3 regions of the Pectobacterium actinidiae genome follow, and region 1 is predicted to be linked to each of the others. Evidence: riboswitches for the same ligand, from Rfam matches in the RefSeq annotation. Region 1 holds a riboswitch; each other region holds the start of a gene.
The links. Region 1 has a riboswitch for thiamine pyrophosphate ahead of thiB (thiamine ABC transporter substrate binding subunit). Riboswitches for the same ligand answer to the same signal wherever they lie in the genome.
Positions count from the first base shown of each region.

Region 2: linked by a shared signal. The riboswitch ahead of thiM (hydroxyethylthiazole kinase) and the one ahead of thiB (thiamine ABC transporter substrate binding subunit) in region 1 are both predicted to bind thiamine pyrophosphate.
Region 3: linked by a shared signal. The riboswitch ahead of thiC (phosphomethylpyrimidine synthase ThiC) and the one ahead of thiB (thiamine ABC transporter substrate binding subunit) in region 1 are both predicted to bind thiamine pyrophosphate.

Region 1 is NZ_JRMH01000001.1:3,875,212-3,882,891, reverse strand. It holds gene KKH3_RS16720 (family 43 glycosylhydrolase) at 1-607, shown strand, start outside; gene thiQ (thiamine ABC transporter ATP-binding protein ThiQ) at 612-1,322, opposite strand; gene thiP (thiamine/thiamine pyrophosphate ABC transporter permease ThiP) at 1,309-2,916, opposite strand; gene thiB (thiamine ABC transporter substrate binding subunit) at 2,892-3,875, opposite strand; TPP riboswitch at 3,956-4,052, opposite strand; gene sgrR (HTH-type transcriptional regulator SgrR) at 4,090-5,748, opposite strand; gene sgrT (glucose uptake inhibitor SgrT) at 5,838-6,002, shown strand; gene KKH3_RS16690 (helix-turn-helix transcriptional regulator) at 6,149-6,709, opposite strand; gene KKH3_RS16685 (hypothetical protein) at 6,738-7,001, opposite strand; gene KKH3_RS16680 (methyl-accepting chemotaxis protein) at 7,649-7,680, shown strand, end outside.
Region 2 is NZ_JRMH01000001.1:3,230,804-3,238,483, forward strand. It holds gene trhP (prephenate-dependent tRNA uridine(34) hydroxylase TrhP) at 1-1,176, shown strand, start outside; gene yegS (lipid kinase YegS) at 1,593-2,492, shown strand; gene psiE (phosphate-starvation-inducible protein PsiE) at 2,521-2,928, opposite strand; gene thiD (bifunctional hydroxymethylpyrimidine kinase/phosphomethylpyrimidine kinase) at 3,107-3,910, opposite strand; gene thiM (hydroxyethylthiazole kinase) at 3,907-4,701, opposite strand; TPP riboswitch at 4,739-4,835, opposite strand; gene ahr (NADPH-dependent aldehyde reductase Ahr) at 4,995-6,014, shown strand; gene KKH3_RS13880 (GGDEF domain-containing protein) at 6,168-7,091, shown strand; gene adhP (alcohol dehydrogenase AdhP) at 7,316-7,680, shown strand, end outside.
Region 3 is NZ_JRMH01000002.1:836,499-844,178, reverse strand. It holds gene KKH3_RS21265 (YjaG family protein) at 1-378, opposite strand, end outside; gene nfi (deoxyribonuclease V) at 456-1,145, opposite strand; gene hemE (uroporphyrinogen decarboxylase) at 1,161-2,225, opposite strand; gene nudC (NAD(+) diphosphatase) at 2,325-3,107, opposite strand; gene KKH3_RS21245 (Rsd/AlgQ family anti-sigma factor) at 3,216-3,677, shown strand; TPP riboswitch at 3,800-3,954, shown strand; gene thiC (phosphomethylpyrimidine synthase ThiC) at 4,069-6,048, shown strand; gene thiE (thiamine phosphate synthase) at 6,045-6,686, shown strand; gene KKH3_RS21230 (HesA/MoeB/ThiF family protein) at 6,688-7,467, shown strand; gene thiS (sulfur carrier protein ThiS) at 7,464-7,664, shown strand; gene KKH3_RS21220 (thiazole synthase) at 7,666-7,680, shown strand, end outside.

The DNA of each region.
Region 1 (7,680 bases):
TAAACCGATTCGCAAACCGGAAGGGGGCGAGGCGGTGCCTCACGGCATTGGCTGGTCTGATAGCTTTACCGACGAGAAATTTCCGGCTCGCTGGCATTTCTATCGTGCTAATGCGGAGGAGCTGAAGCGGGTCACGCTTAGCGACGGCAAGCTGCACTTGAAGGCAAAAGGCACGTCGCCGAAGGACAGCGCGCCGCTGACGATGATCCCTGGCGATCAGGCTTACCAGATTGAAGTCACGGCAAATTTTGCCTCTGGCGCACAGGCAGGGTTGCTGCTGTTCTATAACGCGAAGCTATACGTCGGGCTGTCGTTTAATCAGGACGGCACCATCATGCAACGCTACGGGCTGGAAAGGGCGGAAAAGAAACTGCCGCATGTTACGGGCAATGAGGTGCAGATTCGGATGAAAAACGATCGCCATATTGTGACGTTCTACACTCGCACCTCGGATCAGGAGCCGTGGAAGAAATACCCGGTACAGATGGAAGTCTCCGGTTACCACCACAATGTGGCTTATGACTTCCTCAGCTTACGACCCGCGTTGTATGCGTCGGGCGAGGGCGAGGTTACGTTCAGCAACCTGCGCTATCAGGCGTTGCCTTAATTCTTCAATCCGAAGACGGACGTGAAATTCCCAGGATGGCGGCCGCGTCGGCGCTGCCATCCTGTAGCGCCTGAGTCGGCCCGTCATAATAAATCTGCCCGTCCACGATCAGCACCGTACGTTTTGCGATCCGCATGGCATCATCCAGATTGTGGGACACCATCAACAGCGTGAATTGACGCTCCTGACACACACTTTCAACCAGATCGAGCATCTCCTGACGCAGCGCGGGATCGAGTGCCGAGAACGGTTCATCCAATAGCAGAATCGGCTGATGACGCACCAGACAGCGTGCCAATGCTGCCCGCTGACGCTGCCCGCCAGAAACCTGTGAAGGTAGACGATCCAGAAGATCGGCGAGGCCGACCCGATCGGCAATCTGCCGTAACGTCTCGCGCTGTTCTGCACTAAGCCGCAGGCCGGGATGTAACCCCAGTGCGATGTTTTGCCCGATCGTCAGATGAGGAAACAGGTTATTTTCCTGAAACAGAATCGAAACCGGTCGTTTAGCGGGAGCCGTCTCGAGGTGAGATTCGCCGTTAAGTCGTAATTCCCCGCTGTCTGCCATCAGGAAGCCCGCAACCAGATTCAGCAGCGTGCTTTTCCCTGCGCCGCTGGGGCCGAGGATAGCGATGCGCTCGCCCGGTTTGACGTGAAAATCAAAACGCATGGGCAAGTGCTGATAAAAGTAGGTCAATTTCTCAAGCGCGATCATGACGGCCTGCCAGTTTCTCAATCAGGGTAAATAACATAAAGCACAGCAGCATCAACAGCAGCGCCGTGACCGCGCCGTCGGTGCTGCGATAGGAACCAATTTGCTGGTACAAATAGAACGGCAGCGTGCGGAACTGCTCATTACCGAACAGCGCGATGACGCCGAAATCACCAATCGACAGCACGCAGGCAAAAGCTAACGCCTGCGCCAGCGGCTGTTTTAGCGCGGCGAGTTCGATCAACCTCAGTCGCTGCCAGCCGCGAATATCCAGTGACGTGCAGAGTCGGTTGTAGCGTTCGGCAACGTCCAGCATCGGGTTTTCCAACACTTTGATCGCGTAGGGAATTGCCATTAGCGCGTTGGTGAACACCACCAGTGCGTAAGGGGATTGCGGTAGCCCGATGCTGTTATTCAGCAGCAGGAAAAAGCCGGTTGCCAGCACAATGCCCGGCATCGCGAGGATGAGCATACCGCTCAGGTTCATCAACTGCCCGTAGAGTGGTTTCTGGCGTAATTTTAGCTCGCGGCTGCTCCAGAGCAACATCATGGTTAGCACCAGACACAGTAGCCCCGCGCCCAAGGCAATGCGCAGCGAGGTAAACAGCGTTTGCCAGAGCACGGGCTGTTGCAGCACGGTAACCAGCGATCGGTTTACGCCATCTACCACCACGGCCAGCAAGGGGGGAACGACCAACAGTAACAGTGCACCGATCAGCAGACCATCGGTGAGGCGGCTTAAGGCGCTATCCTGCGGATTACGCCAGGCAAGCTGTTGTGTACTGCCTACGGGTAGAATGCGTCCCAGCCGCTGGCTCAGCAGCACTAAACCCAGACAGCAAATCATCTGAATTAACGCCAGCAGCGCCGCGCGTGCCGGATCGTAATCAAAACTTAATGCCTGATAGATAGCCAGCTCAATCGTGGTCGCCTGCGGGCCTCCGCCCAGTGACAGCACCGTCGCAAAGCTGGCAAAGCAGAGCATAAAAATCAGCGCGCCGGTCGGTAAAATCTGTCGGCGCAGGGCGGGCCATTCCAGCAAGCGGAAATGTTGCCAGCTGTTCATGCCCAGATTGGTGGCCAACTGACGCTGCTCGGTAGCGATGCCTTCTAACGACTGCAACAGCAATCGCGTCGCCAGCGGTAGATTGAAGAAGACATGCGCCAGCAGGATGCCCTGCAATCCATAGGGCGAAAACGTGTATTTCAGGTCAAACCAGCCCAGCGCAGAGGCCAGCCAGCCTTGTCTACCATAAACGCTGAGCAGGCCAAAAACGGCGACCAGCACGGGCAGCACCAGCGTCATCGCGCACAGGCGCAGCAGCCAGCGGTGACCGGGAAAGCGCCGCCGATACAGCGCTCTGGCGAGAAAAATGGCCGGAACGGTAGAGAAAAACGCAGAAAGAAAGGCCTGCCAGAAGGTAAAGCGAATGACATGCCAGAGATAGCTGTCATGCCATAGCGTGCGCCACTGGCTTTCGGGCGCCTGTAGCCACAGCGCACCGAAAGCCAGGGCGGCAACGGAAATTAACAGCGTTGTGGCCAGCAGCCCTGGCCACAGACGTCCGCCGATCAGTGGCTGACGGCGCGTTGCCATGCCTGAATCCACTGCGTCCGTTGGTCGGCAACGTCCTGAGCGCTGAACTGCATGGCCTTCTCAGGAACCGCGAGCGCCGCGAAGCCCGCGGGCAGGTCGGTTTTAACCGCCGGATACATCCAGTTCGTGGTAGGAATCGCCTGCTGGAAGGTTGGGCTCAGGATGAACTGCATAAAGCGTTTTGCCAGTTCGGGATTTTTGCTGGAAGCCAACTGCCCGGCGATTTCAATTTGCAGATAGTGCCCTTCGCTAAAGGTGGCCGCCGCGTAGTTGTCTTTCTTTTCTTCAATGATGTGATAGGCCGGTGAGGTGGTGTAGCTCAGCACCAGATCGGCTTCCCCTTTCAGGAACAGGCCATAGGCTTCGCTCCAACCTTTGGTGACGGTAACGGTTTTTTTCGCCAGCTTCTGCCAGGCTTGCGGTGCGTCGTCGCCGTACACTTTCTGCATCCATAACAGCAGACCCAGTCCCGGCGTGCTGGTGCGCGGATCCTGATAGATCACTTTCCACGGTGCATTGCTGTCCACCAGTTCATGCAGGCTTTTCGGCGGGTTTTTCAGCGTGTCTTTGTTATACACAAACGCGAAATAGCCGTAGTCGTAAGGAACGAACGTCTTATTGTTCCAGCCGCCCGGCACCGTGACAGCGCGGGTGTCCTGACCGTGTGGCGCAAACAGGCCGGTTTGTTCTGCTGCCTGCAACAGGTTGTTGTCCAGCCCCAGAATGATGTCCGCTTTGCTGTTTTTGCCTTCCATACGCAGACGGTTCAGCAGCGAGGCACCGTCTTCCAGTGCGACGAAATTCAGTTCGCACTCGCACTCTTTTTCAAACGCGGTCTTGATGACGGGGCCCGGACCCCATTCGGAAGCGAATGAGTCATAGGTATAAACCGTAAGCGCGGGCTTGGCGAAAGCCGAAGCAGAGAGCAGTAACAGGCAAGGCAGGCTGGTTTTCAGCACGGTGGCTGAACAGTGTAGTAATTGATTTAACACTTTGCACTCCTGATAATCATAGGGTGGCAAAGGATTTTGAGGCAGCAATAAGCCGCACTCTCAAATCCCTTCGCCGGTATTAACCGGATCAGGTTCGACGGGTATCTTCTCAGCGAAAAATTTTCCGCACCCCGTTGAGAACGGCACATTGTAAAGGGTAAAGCCTTGCAGCGAAAGGCTCTCAGTGTTCCGGTGGTGCAAACCAGGCGGATTTAAAATCAAACCAGCCCAACATATTCATCCTGACGCCGCGCATACTGCGCTGGCCTTGAAGTTGCAGCCAGTGATGTAACAGCGGATGCAACTGACCACTTGCGATCAGTTTTTCACACCACTCTGCCATGGGTAGCGTGTGATTGCGCCACTGTTGCGCATCGGCGAGCAGATCGTCGTCCAGACAGTGTTGTAGCAGCGGGAGTTCGTAGAGCATCGCGAACAGGGAGAATTCGAGCGGCAGGTAGCAATTCAGGCTGCCAAACCAGATATCGCTCTCGGCATTGCCCTGATGCCAATCTTCGTAGCTAACCGTCTGGACATGCAGTTTGACGCCATGCTGTGCCAGCAGTGTGCGCATAATCTCGCTTAATATCCGGTATTCAGGGTGTGCCTGATAGAACGTGAGCGTGACCTCGGTTAACCCTTGGGGAATAGATTGCGGTACATCAGGTCGATGATGATGCCAGCGTGGCAGCAGGCTATAGGCCGGTGACCAGTCGCGCTGGTTGCTGGTATTGGCGTGGCTGAGCAGTGAGATAGGGTTAAATACCTGTCTAAGCCACTGTTGAGCTTCTGGCCATGATGTTAACGAAGAACGTTTGTCGAACAGGAGGAAGTAGCCGCCTTCTTCCATCCGGCTTTCCAGTTGTTCGTGACGAGAATTATCAGACTGGAGTTGAATGGATACTGGCATTTCCTCCGGTTCGTCCGGCAGAACCCAGATATTGACCTCATCAATCAACGCCCGATAGCCAAAATAATCATCGAAGGCGCGAATTTTCAACTGATTACTATTATTGCGCACCACAGCATAAGGGCCGGTGCCAATGGGGTGTTGGGCAAAATCCGGTAGCGTTTGCCACTCTTGCGGCAAAATCATGGCGTGCACGCTGCCTAATAGCCACGGTAGCCATTTATCCGGGCTGTTTAGCTGGATGTCGATCACGAATGGCATCGGTGACGTGACGGCTTCAATATGAGAAAAAAGCGCAAGCGGGGTAAGGCGAGAGAGTGACGTGGTGATATCGTCCATCGTGAGCTCTCGTCCATGATGAAAGCGAATAGCTGGACGCAGATAGAAGCGCCAGTGCAGGGGAGAGAGCATCTGCCAATGATGAGCAAGGTCGGGTTTAATTTCCCCATTTTCCTCATTTATATTGGTGAGCCCGCTGAAAATTTGTCGTGCAATATGCATTTCCGAACGTCGTAGCGCCGATCCGGGCAGTAAATTGCGTAATGGCCGGTAATAGAGGATGCGCAAAATATGCTTTCCTTGTCGGAAGCTCCGCCCAAGGTGGGCAAGTAGCATCTGGCGCACGGCTTCTTTATCACCCACCAACTGCACCAATTGCTCAATGCGATCCTGCTCCAGCAGATCTTCGGCGCGCTGCTGCTGTAACGCTAATCCGGTATACACAAAGGAGAGCTGCGAGCGTTTTCCTCTGCCTGCTTCAGCCTGCCAGATAAGCCAGCCCTCTTGCTGCATCGCATTCAGCAGCGAACGGATATGGCGGCGTGAGCAGTTTAATACGCCCGTCAGCTCTTGCAGCGTGGTGTCGGTGGTTTGTCCCTGAAAATGTTGCCACAGGCGGATGAACTGTTGTTGCAATCGAGGGGAAGACATAAAGAGGAACTCCCTGCACTAAAGTCATCAATTTATCTTTCCCTATATTACGTCGATACTTTCTCACAAGGAAAGAAAGGAGGTGGCTTATGGCGATTTCCCGTTTGTACCTGTTCTATCGAACCTACTTATCGACCTGTCAAGCGAAGTGGTTGCGATGGATGTCTGCCCAACAGCGCGTTGCATTACTACAACAGGCGACGCAGTGGCACCTGAAAGACATGTCTGACGACGAGTACCGTCATTGGCTCTAGGTGGTGCAAGGAAACGTATTCTGAGTAATGGTGGCGTTTCACCAGCCAGCGAGTTTTTCGCTGGTTTTTTTTATGGTGTTTACCTGTATCTCTCTTTTTGGCTGTCGCGGATGATTTGCATGGTAAGGAGATATCAGCGGCGTTGTTTACGTGATGATTTGTTCACGTAATGGCATACCTTCGCTGAGCAATGCACAATAACGTGCTAATTCGTCCTGCTGACGGGCATTGCGTATCTGCAAGGCCAGATTAATTGTGGCAAGCTCCTGAGCATTATCGGCTAATTCTTGTGGTATTTTTTTTTGTTTGGCTAGCCAATCGGCGACATCGCTCCATTCCCACAGCGGTGATGTACCGCGTAAGCGCTGGACCGGGGAGGGGAAATCACCTGCACCACGTTTTCCGTCTTTGAGAAGCGCAATCGCCTGACGAGACAGCGAGGATAAGGCCGCGATGTCACTGAGCCCAACCCAGGCTGCATCGACAGAGTGGACTCTGGCTTGGATGCTTGCGGACTCGATATCGTGAATTGCACTGATAACCGCGGTAGAAAAATACTGGCTTTCTCGATCAAATTCGAGATAGACGGCGCTGCCATAGAAGCAGACCAGAGCGTCGTTGCAGCCGCTGGCAAAAAGTGCATCTTCCAGACCAGCCGTATCTGCGGAAACGCCCGCTAGCGTGAGAGAAAAGTGATACGTTGTCATAAATTCCTCGTTAAGCCGTATATATCTTCTATTGTTTCAACATAGTCAGGCAGCTATCGACGTTGTGGCGGATCTGCTTTGCGTGATTTTCTGGGACTGATGGCGTGGACCAAATACTCATCATATGGGTACGGTGGTCCGGTGCGCCGCAGATAAGCCTGCCAAATGCATATCCGTTGCTGGGATAAAAACGCCAGCCCTGCGCTAATGCGTATTCAATGGCTGCCTGAATATGCTTGTTTGGGTGTTTTTCATCGCGATATAGGGTCATGATATGTTTGCGTGTTGACATATGTCAACATTGGCGTTTGTCGAGAATGCAATATACCCACTTATTTCACTGACCATTGAATGACGTGATGGGCCTGCGTGCGGCTTCGCAAAAGAAAATGGCAGAGCAAGACAGGAGAGAGAGCATGCCCGCAGAGACAGGCGTCTGGCATGCTGATGACGGGTTATTCCACCGGTTTTGACGGGCGACAAAGTGCAGAAGCATGAGGGCATAGGTGAACGTTAACCCGAGCGTGTCGTCGCGTGATGCTTTTATATTCCGAATGACGAAATAATAAATCAATCAGTAACGTTGAATGTGAGAGGGGGATCTTCAGGAAAACAGAGTGCATTCATTTATCACTTTGTATTCTTTCATTAATCTTACTGTAATAAAGATGACTAAAATCATTCACTAACGTAGTGTAATGGTTTTTGTTTTAAACTATTTATCTGGCGATGATTTCTTTTAAAATTATCGGTGGTGTTTTTGTGATGACGGTTCAATAGATAAAATTATTTTTTATATTCCACTTTTTTATCTTGTGTTTTAACTCACATTGTCACAATCCTTAAATATTATGTAACATGTAGCGGTATTTTATTTTTTTCTTGCTTACCTGCAATTTACTTCACAGCAATTTCTTGAATAACTCGACGGATGTAAAAATGAGCGATGTTCCTTATCAGTCAATAGCGAT
Region 2 (7,680 bases), 640 kb from region 1:
TATGTGGTCGTTAACATCGCGCCGCACAATGCCAAACTGAAAACCTTCCTGCGCGATCTGCAACCCGTGATCGAAATGGGGCCGGATGCGCTGATCATGTCCGATCCGGGTTTGATTATGCTGGTGCGGGAAAACTTCCCACAGATGGATGTCCACCTTTCCGTTCAGGCCAACGCGGTCAACTGGGCGACGGTGAAATTCTGGCAGCAGATGGGGCTGACGCGTGTGATTCTGTCCCGCGAACTGTCGCTGGAAGAGATTGCGGAAATCCGCCAAAACGTCCCGGATATGGAGCTGGAGATCTTCGTTCACGGCGCGCTGTGCATGGCTTACTCTGGTCGCTGCCTGCTGTCCGGTTACATCAATAAACGCGACCCGAACCAAGGCACCTGCACCAATGCCTGCCGCTGGGAATATAAGGTTCAGGAAGGCAAAGAGGACGACATCGGGAATATCGTTCATCAGCACGAACCTATTGCGGTGAAAAACGTTGAACCCGCGCTGGGCATCGGCCAACCGACCGACAAAGTCTTTATGCTGGAAGAAAACATGCGCCCCGGCGAGTATATGAGCGCATTTGAAGACGAGCACGGCACCTACATCATGAACTCCCGCGATCTGCGTGCCATCCAGCACGTTGAACGCCTGACACAAATGCAGGTTCATTCGCTGAAAATCGAAGGCCGCACCAAGTCATTCTATTATTGCGCCCGTACCGCGCAGGTGTATCGCCGCGCGATTGATGATGCCGTCGCGGGTAAACCGTTCGACCCAACGCTGCTGGAAACGCTGGAAGGCCTGGCGCACCGTGGCTACACCGAAGGCTTCCTGCGTCGCCACGTGCATGAAGATTACCAGAACTACGACTACGGCTATTCTGTTTCCGACCGTCAGCAGTTTGTTGGTGAATTCACTGGCGTACGCCGTGATGGACTAGCAGAAGTCGAAGTGAAGAATAAGTTTTCCTGCGGCGACAGCGTGGAAATGATGACGCCAAACGGCAATATTCAATTCACCATCGACGCGATGCAGAATACCAAAGGGCAGCCGACCGATGTTGCGCCGGGTAACGGCCATATCGTTTACCTGCCCGTACCGGACGACGTCTCACTGGACTATGCGCTCCTGCTGCGCAATCTGCCGGGCACTACCACGCGTGATCCTAACGCGGAATAAGCTGGCCATGTTGCCGGATGTCCTAACCATCCGGCAATGCCTCTCACAAGCCGATCCCTTCCTTGTAGTATGCCCCCCTATTATCGACCTTTCTCAACCGCAAATCGGTACGTCAATCGCTCGGAGGTATCGTTACAAAGCTCAGGGTTTTTTAACGAATATTAGAAACAGATCACATCAATTCGCTGGTGTTGTGGTTAATATTGCGTCGCTGAGAAAACATAGAACGAAAAATAAGCGTAGTGATACTACTAGGAACCACCTCCTTGGCCAGCTCAATCTCCCTTGAGCTGGCTTTTCTTTTTCTCCCGCCCGCTGATTTTCTCCACCGCAAACATTCACCGACTCTTCTGATTTCTACCTATCAATTTAGTGACTATTATTAATCCCACTATCCTGCTGAGGAGAAATAGGCCATGGAAAAAAATCCGGTGACGCTGCTGATTCTGAATGGGAAAAGCGCGGGTAATGAAGAACTTCGCGAGGCCATTGGTGAGCGACGCAAGAACGGCTACACGCTGCATGTCCGCGTGACCTGGGAGTACGGCGACGCCAAGCGCTATGTGGAAGAGGCGATCCAACTTAACGCAGATAACGTGATCGCCGCTGGTGGCGATGGCACCGTCAATGAAGTTGCCGCCGCATTAGCGATACAGCCGGAAGCGGTTCGCCCATGTCTGGGTATTGTGCCGCTGGGTACGGCCAATGATTTCGCCACCAGCTGTCAGATTCCGATGGAAATGCACAACGCGCTGACGCTGGCGATCAAGGGTCGTGCCACCGCCATTGATATCGCCAAAGTGAACGACAGCCACTACTTCATCAACATGGCAACAGGCGGATTTGCCACACGCATTACCACCGAGACACCGGCCAAGATGAAGGCCGCGCTGGGGAGTGCTTCATACGTGCTGCACGCGCTCTTTCGCATGGACATGCTGCAAGCCGAGCGCTGTGAGATTCGCGGGCCGGATTTTCACTGGTCGGGTGATACGCTGGTTATTGCAGTAGGGAATGGTCGTCAGGCTGGCGGCGGGCAACAGCTTTGCCCGGAAGCGCTAATCAACGATGGGATGCTGGAACTAAGCGTGCTGTCGGCAACAGAGCTGCTGCCGAACATGCTTCAAGCCTGGTTTACCGGCAGCGAAAACCAGAACATGATTTCCGCTACCCTGCCGTGGCTGGAGATCACCGCCCCAGACGATATGACGTTTAATCTGGACGGTGAACCGCTCACCGCCAAACGTTTCCATATTGAGATACTGCCTGCTGCGATTCACTGCCGACTGCCGCCCCAGTGCTCGATGCTGGAATAGCGGCGCGTTTCGACTATTCCTGTTTCAACTATTCTCGCTTCAGGCGATTACTGTTTGCCAGGTACAGCGTCACCACCAGCAGCAGGATCGCCGCGGAATACACCAGCGTATCCGACGGGCTTTTGTGATCGACAATAATCAGGCGAATGATGGCCGTAATGCCGATGTAGATAAAATAGCGCAGCGGAAAGTGATAACCGGACTGGAAATACTTCACGATCAGCGCAATAAACTCAAAATAAAGGAAATAGATCACAATGCCTTCTATCAGTTGATAGGAGGAATCTTTTTCATTGGAGATCAACAGCACTTTCGCCAGATGGAACGTTTCCTTGACTAAAAAAACTACCAGAATGATCGCCAGCACCAGCAGGCCGATATTGAGTATCGTCTGAAGCGCCTTGGCAGCTATCGCACTACGAGCAGAACCTGCCATATGTTATCCCCACATCCTATTTCACATTAACACCAAGAATTCACTGCAAAATAACCGGATGCCCTCACACTGTCACGCCAAAATACGCTTAATTTAGTTTGAAATTAGTGGCAAATATGTCATGCAAAGTACAAGTCAATTTACTTATACCCGTCATACTTCAGGCTGCATGGGCGTTTTACCACCAGCGGTGGAAATGGTGTACGGGGCCGATTCCGTGCCCAACCTCCAGCGTGTCGGCCTGCTGTAACGCCTGCTGTAAATAGTCTTTCGCTACCTTGACCGTCTCGCCCCAGCTATCGTGACGTGGTCGCAGCGCGGCCAGTGCGGCAGACAGCGTGCAGCCGGTGCCGTGCGTATGGCGTGTATTCACGCGTGGGGAGCTAAAACGCTGTGGTTCGCCCTCACAGCTGAACAGCCAGTCCGGGCTTTCCGCTTCGCTAAGATGGCCGCCTTTCATCAGCACCGCCTGGCACCCCATCGCCAGCAACGCTTCGCCCTGCTCACGCATTTCCCACTCGTTGGTAGCAGGTGACGTATTCAGCAACGCCGCGGCTTCCGGCAGATTGGGCGTAATCAGGGAAACCAGCGGCAGCAGTTCACGACGGATCGATTCCACCGCCTCGGGCGCGAGTAGCGGATCGCCACTTTTCGCCAGCATTACCGTATCTAACACCACGAAAGGCACAGCGTAATGACGCAGGCGCTCGGCAACCGCATCGACGATATCGGTCTGCGCCAGCATGCCAATCTTAGCGCTGTCGATACGCACATCGCTCAGCACGGAATCCAGCTGCGCCGCGACAAAATCCGGCTCAATCCGGTAGACGGACTGCACGCCACGCGTATTTTGCGCCACCAGCGCGGTAATGACCGACGTGCCGTAAGCACCCAGCGCGGAAAACGCTTTTAAATCCGCCTGAATTCCCGCACCGCCGCTCGGATCGGTGCCCGCAATCGTCAACGCATTGATACGCTTCATGCCAGATCCTCCGCGCGCAGAGTATAGAGTCTGTCGAGGAAGTTGGGGATAAAACTCCCCGTTCCTTGCGACGCCGAAGCCGCCTGCTGCCCCGCTAACGCCATGACATAGCATGCCGCCGCTACGTGGGATAAACGGTCCCCCTCCAAAGAGCAGAAACCGGCCACGACTGCCGACAGCGCACAGCCCGTGCCAACCACGCGCGTCATCATGCTATCGCCGCCGCTTACCGCAATATCACGTTCACCGTCCGTGACATAATCCACCGCGCCGGTCACCGCAACAATCGTCCCCACCTCTCGTGCCAGTTCACGCGCAGCAGGGAGCGCCGCCAGCGAATCATCGGCGCTATCCACGCCACGGCCTTGTACAGCTAACCCCGCTAGCGCCATGATTTCAGATGCATTGCCACGAATCGCCGCGGGTTTCCACGCCAGCAATTCCCGACAAAATTCACTCCGGAAGGTCAACCCACCAACGGCAACCGGATCGAGCACCCACGGCGTACCCGCCTGATGCGCGCTGTTTACCGCCGCTCGCATCGCCTCAGCGCGCGTGCGCTCCAGCGTGCCGACATTAATTAGCAACGCATCCGCCACCGCGCTGAACTGTGCGGCTTCTTCGGGATCGATCACCATCGCAGGCGACGCATTCAGCGCCAGCAGCACATTGGCAGTAAAAGATTGCACCACATCGTTGGTCAGGCAGTGCACCAGCGGCGAAGCAGAACGGAATTGAGTGAGTGAGATTGCTGCCTGAGCGGCAGAAAAGTCGGCAGGTCGAATGTTCATAGGTCTCCCAACCGGCGTGGAAGAAGGCGGCAACCGGTGGGGCATACCGTGACTTCCCTACGCTGGCATTATCCAGATCAGGTGGTACGGGTATTTCTCAGCCTTCACAAAGAAGGGCACCCCGAGTCATGTACTTAGACTTCGCAGCATAAGTAAGTGACGCCAGTAAAGCAAGCCATCGCCCGTGCGACGCTCCCCGACACAAAATGAAAAACCACAGGCACATTGTGACATAGAGAAAAATGCCATAACCCTTTAGACTGGCTAATCAAACCCATACGGAGGAAATTGTGATGACGATAATCAAGAGTTATGCCGCGCCGGAAGCAGGGGCAGCGCTGGAGTTGTATGAGTTTGATGCAGGTGAACTACAGGCAGAAGACGTTGAAGTCGTGGTTGATTACTGCGGCGTATGCCATTCCGATCTGTCGATGATCGATAACGAATGGGGCATGTCGAACTATCCGCTGGTTGCCGGGCATGAAGTGATTGGCCGTGTACACGCGCTGGGTGACGCGGCGAAAAGCAAAGGATTAAAGGTTGGTCAGCGCGTCGGTATTGGCTGGACAGCGCGCAGCTGTGGGCACTGCGATGCCTGTATCAGCGGCAGTCAAACTAACTGTCAGCAAGGCAGCGTGCCGACCATCCTGAATAAAGGCGGTTTTGCCGATAAGATCCGCGCGAACTGGCAGTGGGCTATCCCACTCCCTGACACCATTGATATCGAATCAGCAGGTCCGTTGCTGTGCGGCGGCATCACCGTCTTCAAACCGCTGTTAATGCACCATGTCACCGCAACCAGCCGCGTCGGCGTGATCGGTATCGGCGGCCTGGGACATATCGCGATTAAGCTCCTGCACGCCATGGGTTGTGAAGTCACAGCATTCAGTTCGAACCCGGCGAAAGAGCAGGAAGTACTGGCCATGGGTGCCGATAAAGTCGTCAACAGCCGCGATCCGCAGGCGCTGACCGCTCTGGCAGGCCAGTTCGATCTGATCATCAACACCGTGAGTGTCGATCTGGAATGGCAGCCCTACTTCAACGCGCTCGCTTATAACGGGAAATTCCATACCGTCGGCGCAGTGATGAAGCCATTCAGCGTTCCGGCTTTCACGCTTATCGCGGGTGACCGCAGCGTTTCTGGTTCTTCTACTGGTTCACCGCATGAGCTGCGTTCTCTGATGAAGCTCGCCGCACGTGCCAACGTGAAGCCGCAGACGGAACTGTTCCCGATGTCGAAAATCAATGATGCCATCCAGCACGTACGTGACGGCAAAGCCCGTTACCGTGTTGTACTGAAAGCCGATTTTTAATCGGTAAAGACGCCTGAGCGATCGGGCGTCTGCTTTTTACCCATGAGTCAGATTATCGTCATTCTCTGGACCACACCGGTCGGCACCACGCTACTGAATGCATTCAACAAATTTCATGATAGGATTGGAAAGTGATGCAAGAGGAGATCCACAATGCCTTTTAAAGAGTATGACCACGACTTCATTGATAAAAATAAGAAGACATCCTCGTCAGTAAGATTTGCCCTTTTATTATCGGTATTAATCATTATATTTAATCTCCTGTTCTTCAAGCCGCGCAACTTTCAGGAGCAGTTACACAATAATCCGGGGGTTTATACCGATTCGATTGCGCTGATTTTTCTTTTTTTTATCTTGTCATGCACCAGTAAAATATCCCTTAACCATACTTCAGCCTTATCCATTCGCCTCGGGCTCCATGTCTGGATAGGCTCAGCCACGTTTGACTTCATGGATGAATTTATCTATCAGCCTAAGCTGGTTGGGTATTATGTTGAGGACATGCTGAGAATTATTGGTATGTTTGGCGTTGGATTCGGTGTCTATACCCTGATACAACAAATCAATAATAAGTATGTCGAAGCCAGAATACAGTCATTTAGCGATGAACTCACACAGCTTCCTAATCGTCGGTTTTTTATTAACGAATTAAAAAAGCTCGAAGCGAAAACACCCTATTTATTTATTATCGATATCGACAATTTCAAAGTCATTAATGATAAATATGGACATACGAAAGGCGACGAAATATTAAGCAAATTTGGTCATATTCTTTCCCGTTTCGATAACAGTGAGATCGTCGCAACCCGAATCGGAGGCGAAGAGTTCGCGATTATTCTGTATGCCGGAACACAGAATCGGGCAGAGAAGCTGGCAAGAGAAGTGCTAAAAAATGCGAACAAAATCATTATCAAGAATATGCACCACCTTTCTGTCAGCATTGGGGCGGGTAAAAAACAGCCTCACGAACCCACCGAACACTTTATGAAACGTGTGGATGTCGCGCTTTACCAAGCCAAAAATACCGGTAAAGGCAAGGTAGAATGGGCTCTGGAACCGAAGGAAAAAACGTCGTAGTTCGCCTCTCGCCATACCAATAACACGGCCGCACGGACGCGCCCCCCTCCCTGAATTATCATAAACCCTACTCATTTCCACAACGGCGCCCCCTGCTTGCCACCTATCATTCTGTAACAAAATTAAACACTTCCTGATTAATCAACTCACTGACCAGGGTGTACTTTTTTATAGGTAGAACCGAAAACATAACCTCCACAAAACATTCAGTGAAAGGAAGACGAATGAAAGCAGCCATCGTTACAAAGGATCATTCCGTTGAGATTCAGGATAAAAAACTGCGCCCCCTCCAGCACGGCGAAGCCCTGCTAAGCATGGAGTGCTGTGGCGTTTGCCACACCGATCTGCACGTTAAAGACGGGGATTTTGGCGACGTTACCGGCATCACGCTTGGCCATGAGGGCATTGGCATCGTCAAAGAAGTGGGTCCGGGAGTGACCTCACTGAAGCCCGGCGATCGCGCCAGCGTGGCCTGGTTCTATCAGGGCTGCGGCCACTGTGAATATTGTAATAGCGGTAACGAAACCCTGTGTCGCGAAGTAAAAAACGCGGGCTACTCTGTTGATGGCGGAATGGCAGAAGAGTGCAT
Region 3 (7,680 bases), on a different contig from region 1:
CGTGCGGATAGACGTTTCGCTAATCGCTATCGCATGTTCCAGCGTTTCACCGCTTAAGCGCGAATGAATCAACTCGCCCAATGCGATACAGGCATCAATAGCCGGGTAGACGCCATAAAGATCATAGTCTTCAGCAGCGGGAATCGCTTCTTCCAGTTTTTCCAACTGGCTATCGAAATTGACCTTCGCATCTTTAACAACCAATGTTTCCCATACCAGATCGAGAATACGACGGTAAACCATCGCGTCGCCGAATTCTGTTTGACGACAAAATTCGTGGTAATTTGGGTACATACGTTCACAAAGACATGCCATGAAAGTGACATGTTGCCAGCTCGCCAGCTTTTCCAGACGTAAATGAATGGGGTTACGTAACATTTTTATGCTCATTAACGGCGACGGACGGCAGTGTACCTGAAATAACAGTGACGCCCTATGCCTGAATTCCTAAAGTTTTACGACAATACGTTAGCCGCTTGCTGCCGTTGCCAACGCACAAATGCAGGACGATTTGATGCGACAGCATCAGCCCAACGGGTCGGCTCCGGTAACCGGTAGCCACGCATACAAGATTGTACCCAGTGCAATGCACTATCCTGACTGACTCGATGCCCCGTCGCCACAAACAGCGGATTACAGCGCGCTTTGCTACGCCATACCCAACCAATCTGCTCGCCCTTATCCAGTAACGGCTGCTGGCTGCCAACGCCTTCCGCTAATGGCTCAAACCGGCCACAAAGCCGACTTTTCGCCACGCCAATCGTGGGAACATCAACCAACAGACCAAAATGGCTGGCAACGCCGAGGCGACGCGGATGGGAAATCCCATGTCCATCGACAAACAGCAGATCCGGTTTCTGTTCAAGCAGCGCCCACGCGGCGAGTAGCCCAGGGCATTCACGAAACGAAAGAAAACCGGGGATATAGGGCATTGTCGTGCTGATACGCGCAATCTTGTATTCTATCAGTTCCAACGAAGGATAGCGCATTACCGCAATTGCAGCGCGAGTTACCGAACCTTCTTGTTCAAAACCAACATCCGCACCCGCGATAAACGCGGGCTGTTCAAAAGGTAAATCGTCGTGGCGAATCACATCAGAAGCGCGGGACAACTGCTCAGCCCGTAGCTGTTGTGTATCAATCACATCACCCCCAGTGAATCATGCGTGATAAGCGCGGGACAACCGATGCACGGCCTCAACAAAAACGCCTGCATGCTCTGGCGGCACATCCTGATGAATGCCGTGACCCAGATTGAAAACATGGCCGTTACCCTGCCCAAACCCAGCGAGGATCGATGCCACTTCCTGCTCGATCCGTGCTGGATCGGCATACAACATCGACGGATCCATATTTCCCTGTAGCGCGACCTTATCGCCTACGCGACGGCGAGCATCGGCAATATCGCTCGTCCAGTCCAGCCCCAATGCGTCGCAGCCGGTTTCTGCCATCGCCTCCAGCCACTGCCCTCCACCTTTGGTGAAGAGCGTAACGGGTACACGGCGGCCTTCATTCTCACGCTGTAAACCATCCACGATCTTATGCATGTAATGCAGGGAGAATTCTTTGTAGTCGCGTCCGCTCAGCGCGCCGCCCCAGGTATCAAAGATCATCACCGCCTGCGCGCCCGCCCGAATCTGCGCGTTGAGGTAAAGAATGACGCTATCAGCCAGCTTATCCAGCAACAGGTGTAGCGTTTTAGGCTCAGCGAACATCATTTTCTTAATGACGGTAAACGCTTTGCTACTCCCGCCTTCAACCATGTAGGTCGCCAGCGTCCACGGGCTGCCCGAGAAACCAATCAGCGGCACTTCACCGGCAAGGTTTTTACGGATCGTCCGCACGGCGTTCATCACATAGCCAAGTTCCTGCTCTGGATCGGGAACTGGCAGGTTAACCACATCGGCATGGGACGTAATAGGGGAACGAAAGCGTGGGCCTTCCCCCGCTTCGAAATAAAGTCCTAAACCCATAGCATCAGGGATCGTGAGAATGTCAGAGAACAAGATCGCCGCATCCAGCGCATAGCGCCGTAAAGGTTGTAACGTGACTTCACAAGCCAGCTCTGCGTTTTTACACAGCGACATAAAATCACCCGCCTGCGCGCGCGTTGCCTTATATTCTGGCAGATAACGCCCCGCTTGACGCATCATCCACACCGGAGTGACATCAACGGGTTGGCGTAATAACGCCCGCAAATAGCGATCGTTTTTCAGATCAGTCATGTTCTTTTCCTTTCAGCCTCACGGCGATTCTACACCGGATAGATGTGATGAAGCGGATGCGTGATAAAACGAACGCTTTATGACACAAATAGTACCACGTCAGCCTTCGTTCTCGTGATAAGCACGGCACAGTACCACCGTATCTTCGATAAGCCGACGCGCTACAGTGCCCGGCGGAGGCAACTGCGGGAGTTGGTCATAGCGGAACCAGCCCGCGTCACGCAGCTCTTTCGGATCGTGCTTGATGTCTCCCCCCGCATAATCGGCCATAAAAGCCATCATCAGAGAATGAGGGAATGGCCAAGGCTGCGAACTCACGTAACGCAGATTTTTTATCTGAACTTGGCTCTCTTCCATTACCTCACGCACGACCGTCTGTTCCAACGTTTCGCCGACTTCCACAAACCCAGCCAGCACGGTGTACATGTTTCCACGGTGTCGATTGTGCTGCGCCAGCAAAATTTCCTCACCACGGCGAATCGCGACGATGATGCAAGGCGCGATCTGCGGATAATAGCGTTCTTTGCAGTGGTGACATAAGCATGCCAGCTCCGTCTTGCTCCGTACCATTTCATGGCCGCAGTAGCCGCAATAACGATGGGAGCGGTAAAACTCAGCCAGTTGTACGCCTCGTCCTGCGAGCTGGAATAACCCCACGTCCTGATCGATTAGTTGGCGAACCGATGCCATATCCGAATCCCGCCCCTGACAAACCAGCCAGACAGGCAGCCCTTGCCATTCACCGATTTGGCGAGCCGTTTTCCCCTGCAACGACCACTCTATCGCCGTTCCGCGCGGCAATTCTCCCTGAGGTAGCCAGATTTGTATCGCATCGCTAACCACCCACCAGCCAGTTTCATCACCTTTTAGCGTCTGTTCCATATCTTTTTATTGCTCCACTGCCACTTCACTGGCATTTTACATTCAGAGTGATTACATAAGTTTTATAACTGGGATTTCAGTTATTTCTTACCGTTCACGGAGTCAACAATGCTAAACCAGCTACAAAGTCTGACTGAATACGTTGGTGGCAATAATGCGTTAATCGACCAATGGCTACAAGCGCGTAAGCAGCTTCTGGTGGCTTACTATCATCTGGTTGGCATCAAGCCGAACAAGGAAGCGCTTTCTCTTTTGGATGAAGAGGCATTGGATAATTTTTGCCAGAATCTGGTGGACTATCTTTCTACCGGCCACTTTCATTTATACGAAAAAATGCTGCATGAAGCAGCGACACACAGCGAACAAGTATTAGCGCTTTCCACCCAGCTCGACCTCGCCCTGCAAAATAACACGCAGCAAATTATGACGTTTTACGATAGTCACCTGGCGGCAGCCATCGACCATGATAACTGCCTCGAATTCCAGCAGGCACTCTCCCACGTCGGCGAAGCATTGGAAGCGCGTTTTACGTTGGAAGACAGAATGATCCAGCAGGTTTACGACAAATAGTCGTCATTTGACGTTATTTCAGAACATCATCGCACGCTGTGAAGGCACAAGCGGGACGCTTTGACATCTGCGTTTTGCCGACATACAGTGTAGGGGTTTTATTGGCTCGTTTAAGAAACGGGCATATCTTGTCGGAGTGCCTAGCGTGCTCGTGTTTTGTTTTACGAAATCAATCGTTATGACAAAACTTATGAGCGCACAGGCTGAGACCGTTAATTCGGGATCCGCGGAACCTGATCGGGTTAATACCTGCGAAGGGAACAAGAGTAATGCACCTCATTGAGCCCAAGGCTGCGTATTTGCACATACCTGCTCTGACGCTCAATATCATTATTACTCCCTCCGGGCTCCAGACAAGCAATCTTCCCTTTACGTCTTACAGGAACTTGCTATGTCTACAGAACCATTGTCTACAAAATCCTCGTCGGTAAAGACAGAATTATCTACAGCATCCAAATCCGGTCGCCGTGAACAGCGTGCCGCCGCCCAGCAGTTTATTGAAACCTTACAGGGAACCGCCTTTCCCAATTCCAAACGCATTTACCTTACGGGTTCACGCGATGACATCCACGTACCGATGCGGGAGATTCAGCTTAGCCCGACGTTACTCGGCGGCAGTAAAGACAACCCCCAATACGAACCCAACGAACCCATTCCGGTTTACGATACGTCAGGGCCTTATGGCGATCCTGCTGCGCAACCCGATGTCCGCGTTGGGCTAGCCAAGCTGCGCGCCAGCTGGATTGCAGAACGTCATGACACCGAAGCGCTATCCGGCGTCAGTTCCGATTTCACCCAACAGCGTCTGGCAGATGCCGGTTTGGATCATCTGCGTTTTGAACACCTGCCGAATCCGCTGCGTGCCAAAACAGGAAAACGCGTCACCCAACTCCACTATGCGCGACAGGGCATGATTACGCCCGAAATGGAATTTATCGCCATTCGTGAAAATATGGGACGCGAACGTATTCGCGGCGAGGTACTGCGCCAGCAGCATCCGGGGCAAAGTTTCGGCGCCCTTCTGCCAGAAAACATCACGCCGGAATTTGTTCGTCAGGAAGTGGCCGCCGGGCGCGCCATTATTCCCTCAAACATCAATCACCCCGAGTCAGAGCCGATGATTATCGGTCGCAATTTTCTGGTGAAGGTTAACGCCAATATCGGCAACTCCGCCGTGACGTCTTCCATCGAAGAAGAGGTAGAGAAACTGGTCTGGTCTACCCGCTGGGGCGCTGATACGGTGATGGATCTCTCAACCGGCCGCTATATTCACGAAACCCGCGAGTGGATTCTGCGTAACAGCCCCGTGCCGATCGGGACAGTGCCGATTTACCAGGCGTTGGAAAAAGTGAACGGCGTGGCGGAAAACCTGAACTGGGAAATGTTCCGCGATACGCTGCTGGAACAGGCAGAACAGGGCGTGGACTATTTCACCATCCACGCTGGCGTGCTGTTGCGCTATGTGCCGATGACGGCCAAACGCTTGACCGGCATCGTCTCACGCGGCGGTTCCATTATGGCGAAATGGTGCCTGTCGCATCACAAAGAGAGCTTCCTGTACGAACACTTCCGCGAAATCTGTGAAATCTGTGCCGCTTACGACGTCGCACTGTCGCTGGGTGATGGTTTACGTCCCGGCTCGATTCAGGATGCTAACGACGAGGCTCAGTTTGCCGAACTTCATACGTTAGGTGAGCTGACCAAAATCGCCTGGGAATACGACGTACAGGTGATGATCGAAGGCCCCGGCCACGTTCCGATGCAGATGATCCGCCGCAACATGACCGAAGAGCTGGAGCACTGCCACGAAGCGCCATTCTATACGCTCGGCCCGCTGACGACCGATATCGCACCGGGTTACGATCACTTCACCTCTGGCATCGGTGCTGCCATGATTGGCTGGTTCGGCTGCGCGATGCTCTGTTATGTCACACCGAAAGAGCATCTTGGCTTGCCGAACAAGGAAGACGTCAAACAGGGACTCATTACTTATAAGATCGCCGCTCATGCCGCCGATCTGGCGAAAGGCCACCCCGGCGCGCAGATTCGTGATAACGCCATGTCAAAAGCACGTTTCGAATTCCGCTGGGAAGATCAGTTCAATCTGGCGCTCGATCCCCAAACCGCCCGTGCCTACCACGATGAAACGCTGCCGCAGGAATCCGGCAAAGTCGCCCACTTCTGTTCCATGTGCGGCCCTAAATTCTGCTCGATGAAAATCTCACAGGAAGTGCGCGACTACGCCGCAAAACAAGAAGCGGAAGCCAAACCGATTGAGATAGGTATGGCGCAGATGTCGCAAGAATTCCGCTCGCGCGGCAGCGAGCTTTATCACAGCGCCACCAGCCTGCAAACCGAGGAAAGCAAATGACGGACTCGACGCCTTTTGCCCCGACGTCACAGCGGCTGGGGCTTTACCCCGTTGTCGATAGCGTGGAATGGATCGAACGCTTACTCAGCGTCGGGGTGAAAACGATCCAGCTCAGGATCAAAGATCGGTCAGATGAACAAGCCGAAACCGATGTGATCCAGGCGATCACATTGGGTCGCCGCTATCAGGCGCAGCTCTTCATCAACGACTACTGGAAATTGGCGGTAAAACATCAGGCATACGGTGTACATCTGGGTCAGGACGATCTGGATACCGCCGATCTGACCGCGATTAAACAAGCGGGTCTGCGTTTAGGCGTTTCCACGCATGACGCTCCTGAACTGGCACGCGCAGTGGCGCTCAACCCATCCTATATCGCGCTGGGGCATATTTTCCCGACGCAAACCAAGGATATGCCATCAGCGCCGCAGGGGCTGGCAGAACTAGCACGACATATTACCGATCTGGAAGACCGTTTTCCCACTGTTGCAATTGGCGGTATCAGCATCGACAGAGTCCCTGCGGTACTGGCAACAGGCGTCGGCAGCATCGCTGTCGTCAGCGCCATTACGCAGGCACCAGACTGGCGGCAGGCCACCACGGCGCTGCTCAAAATGATTGAAGGACGGGAGGCATGACATGGTAACGACTCACCATCCAGCGCCTGCCGGACTGAGCGATAGCGAATTCATGCGCTACAGCCGCCAACTGATGCTGGAAGATATTGGCCCGGAAGGTCAAGAAAAACTCAAAGCCGCCCGCGTTCTGCTGGTTGGGCTGGGTGGGCTAGGGGCGCCCGCCTCGCTCTATCTGGCTGCCGCTGGGGTCGGCACGCTACTGCTTGCCGATGATGACTCACTGCACATCAGTAACCTGCAACGTCAGATTCTGTATCGCACCAGCGACACCGACAAACCCAAAGCCGTGCTAGCGCAGCGTCAACTACAGGCATTAAATCCACACTCAGAAGCGATCGCACTCACCGAAAGGCTCAGCGGGGACACGTTATACCGCGCCGTCAATCGCGTCGATTTGGTGCTGGATTGCAGCGACAACATGACAACTCGCCATGCGGTTAACGCCGCCTGCTTCAGCGCAGGCAAGCCGCTAATCAGCGGGAGCGCCGTCGGTTTCAGCGGCCAGCTCGCGGTCTTCACTCCGCCTTATCACTCTGGCTGCTACGCCTGTCTGTACCCCGATACGGCCGAACCACAGCGCAACTGCCGCACTGCCGGCGTGCTGGGGCCGGTAGTCGGCGTGATTGGCACGCTTCAGGCGTTGGAAGCGATAAAACTGCTGGCTGGTATGCCGTCCGCGCTAGAGGGCAAGCTGAGAATGTTCAATGGCAAACAGCAGAGCTGGAACACACTCCAGCTTACGCGCGCCCCCCATTGCCCGGTATGTGGGGGCGCGGCATGAGAATCACGCTGAATGATGAGCCCTTTGAATGCCCAGAGGCCATCACGGTTGAGGCGCTGCTAAGCCAGATGAACCGGCTCCAGCCGGGCACGGCGCTGGCCATCAATCAAACCATTATCCCACGCGCTACCTGGTCACAGCATCAGGTGCAAGACGGCGATGATATTTTGCTTTTTCAGGCAATAGCGGGAGGATGACATGCTGCACATTGCC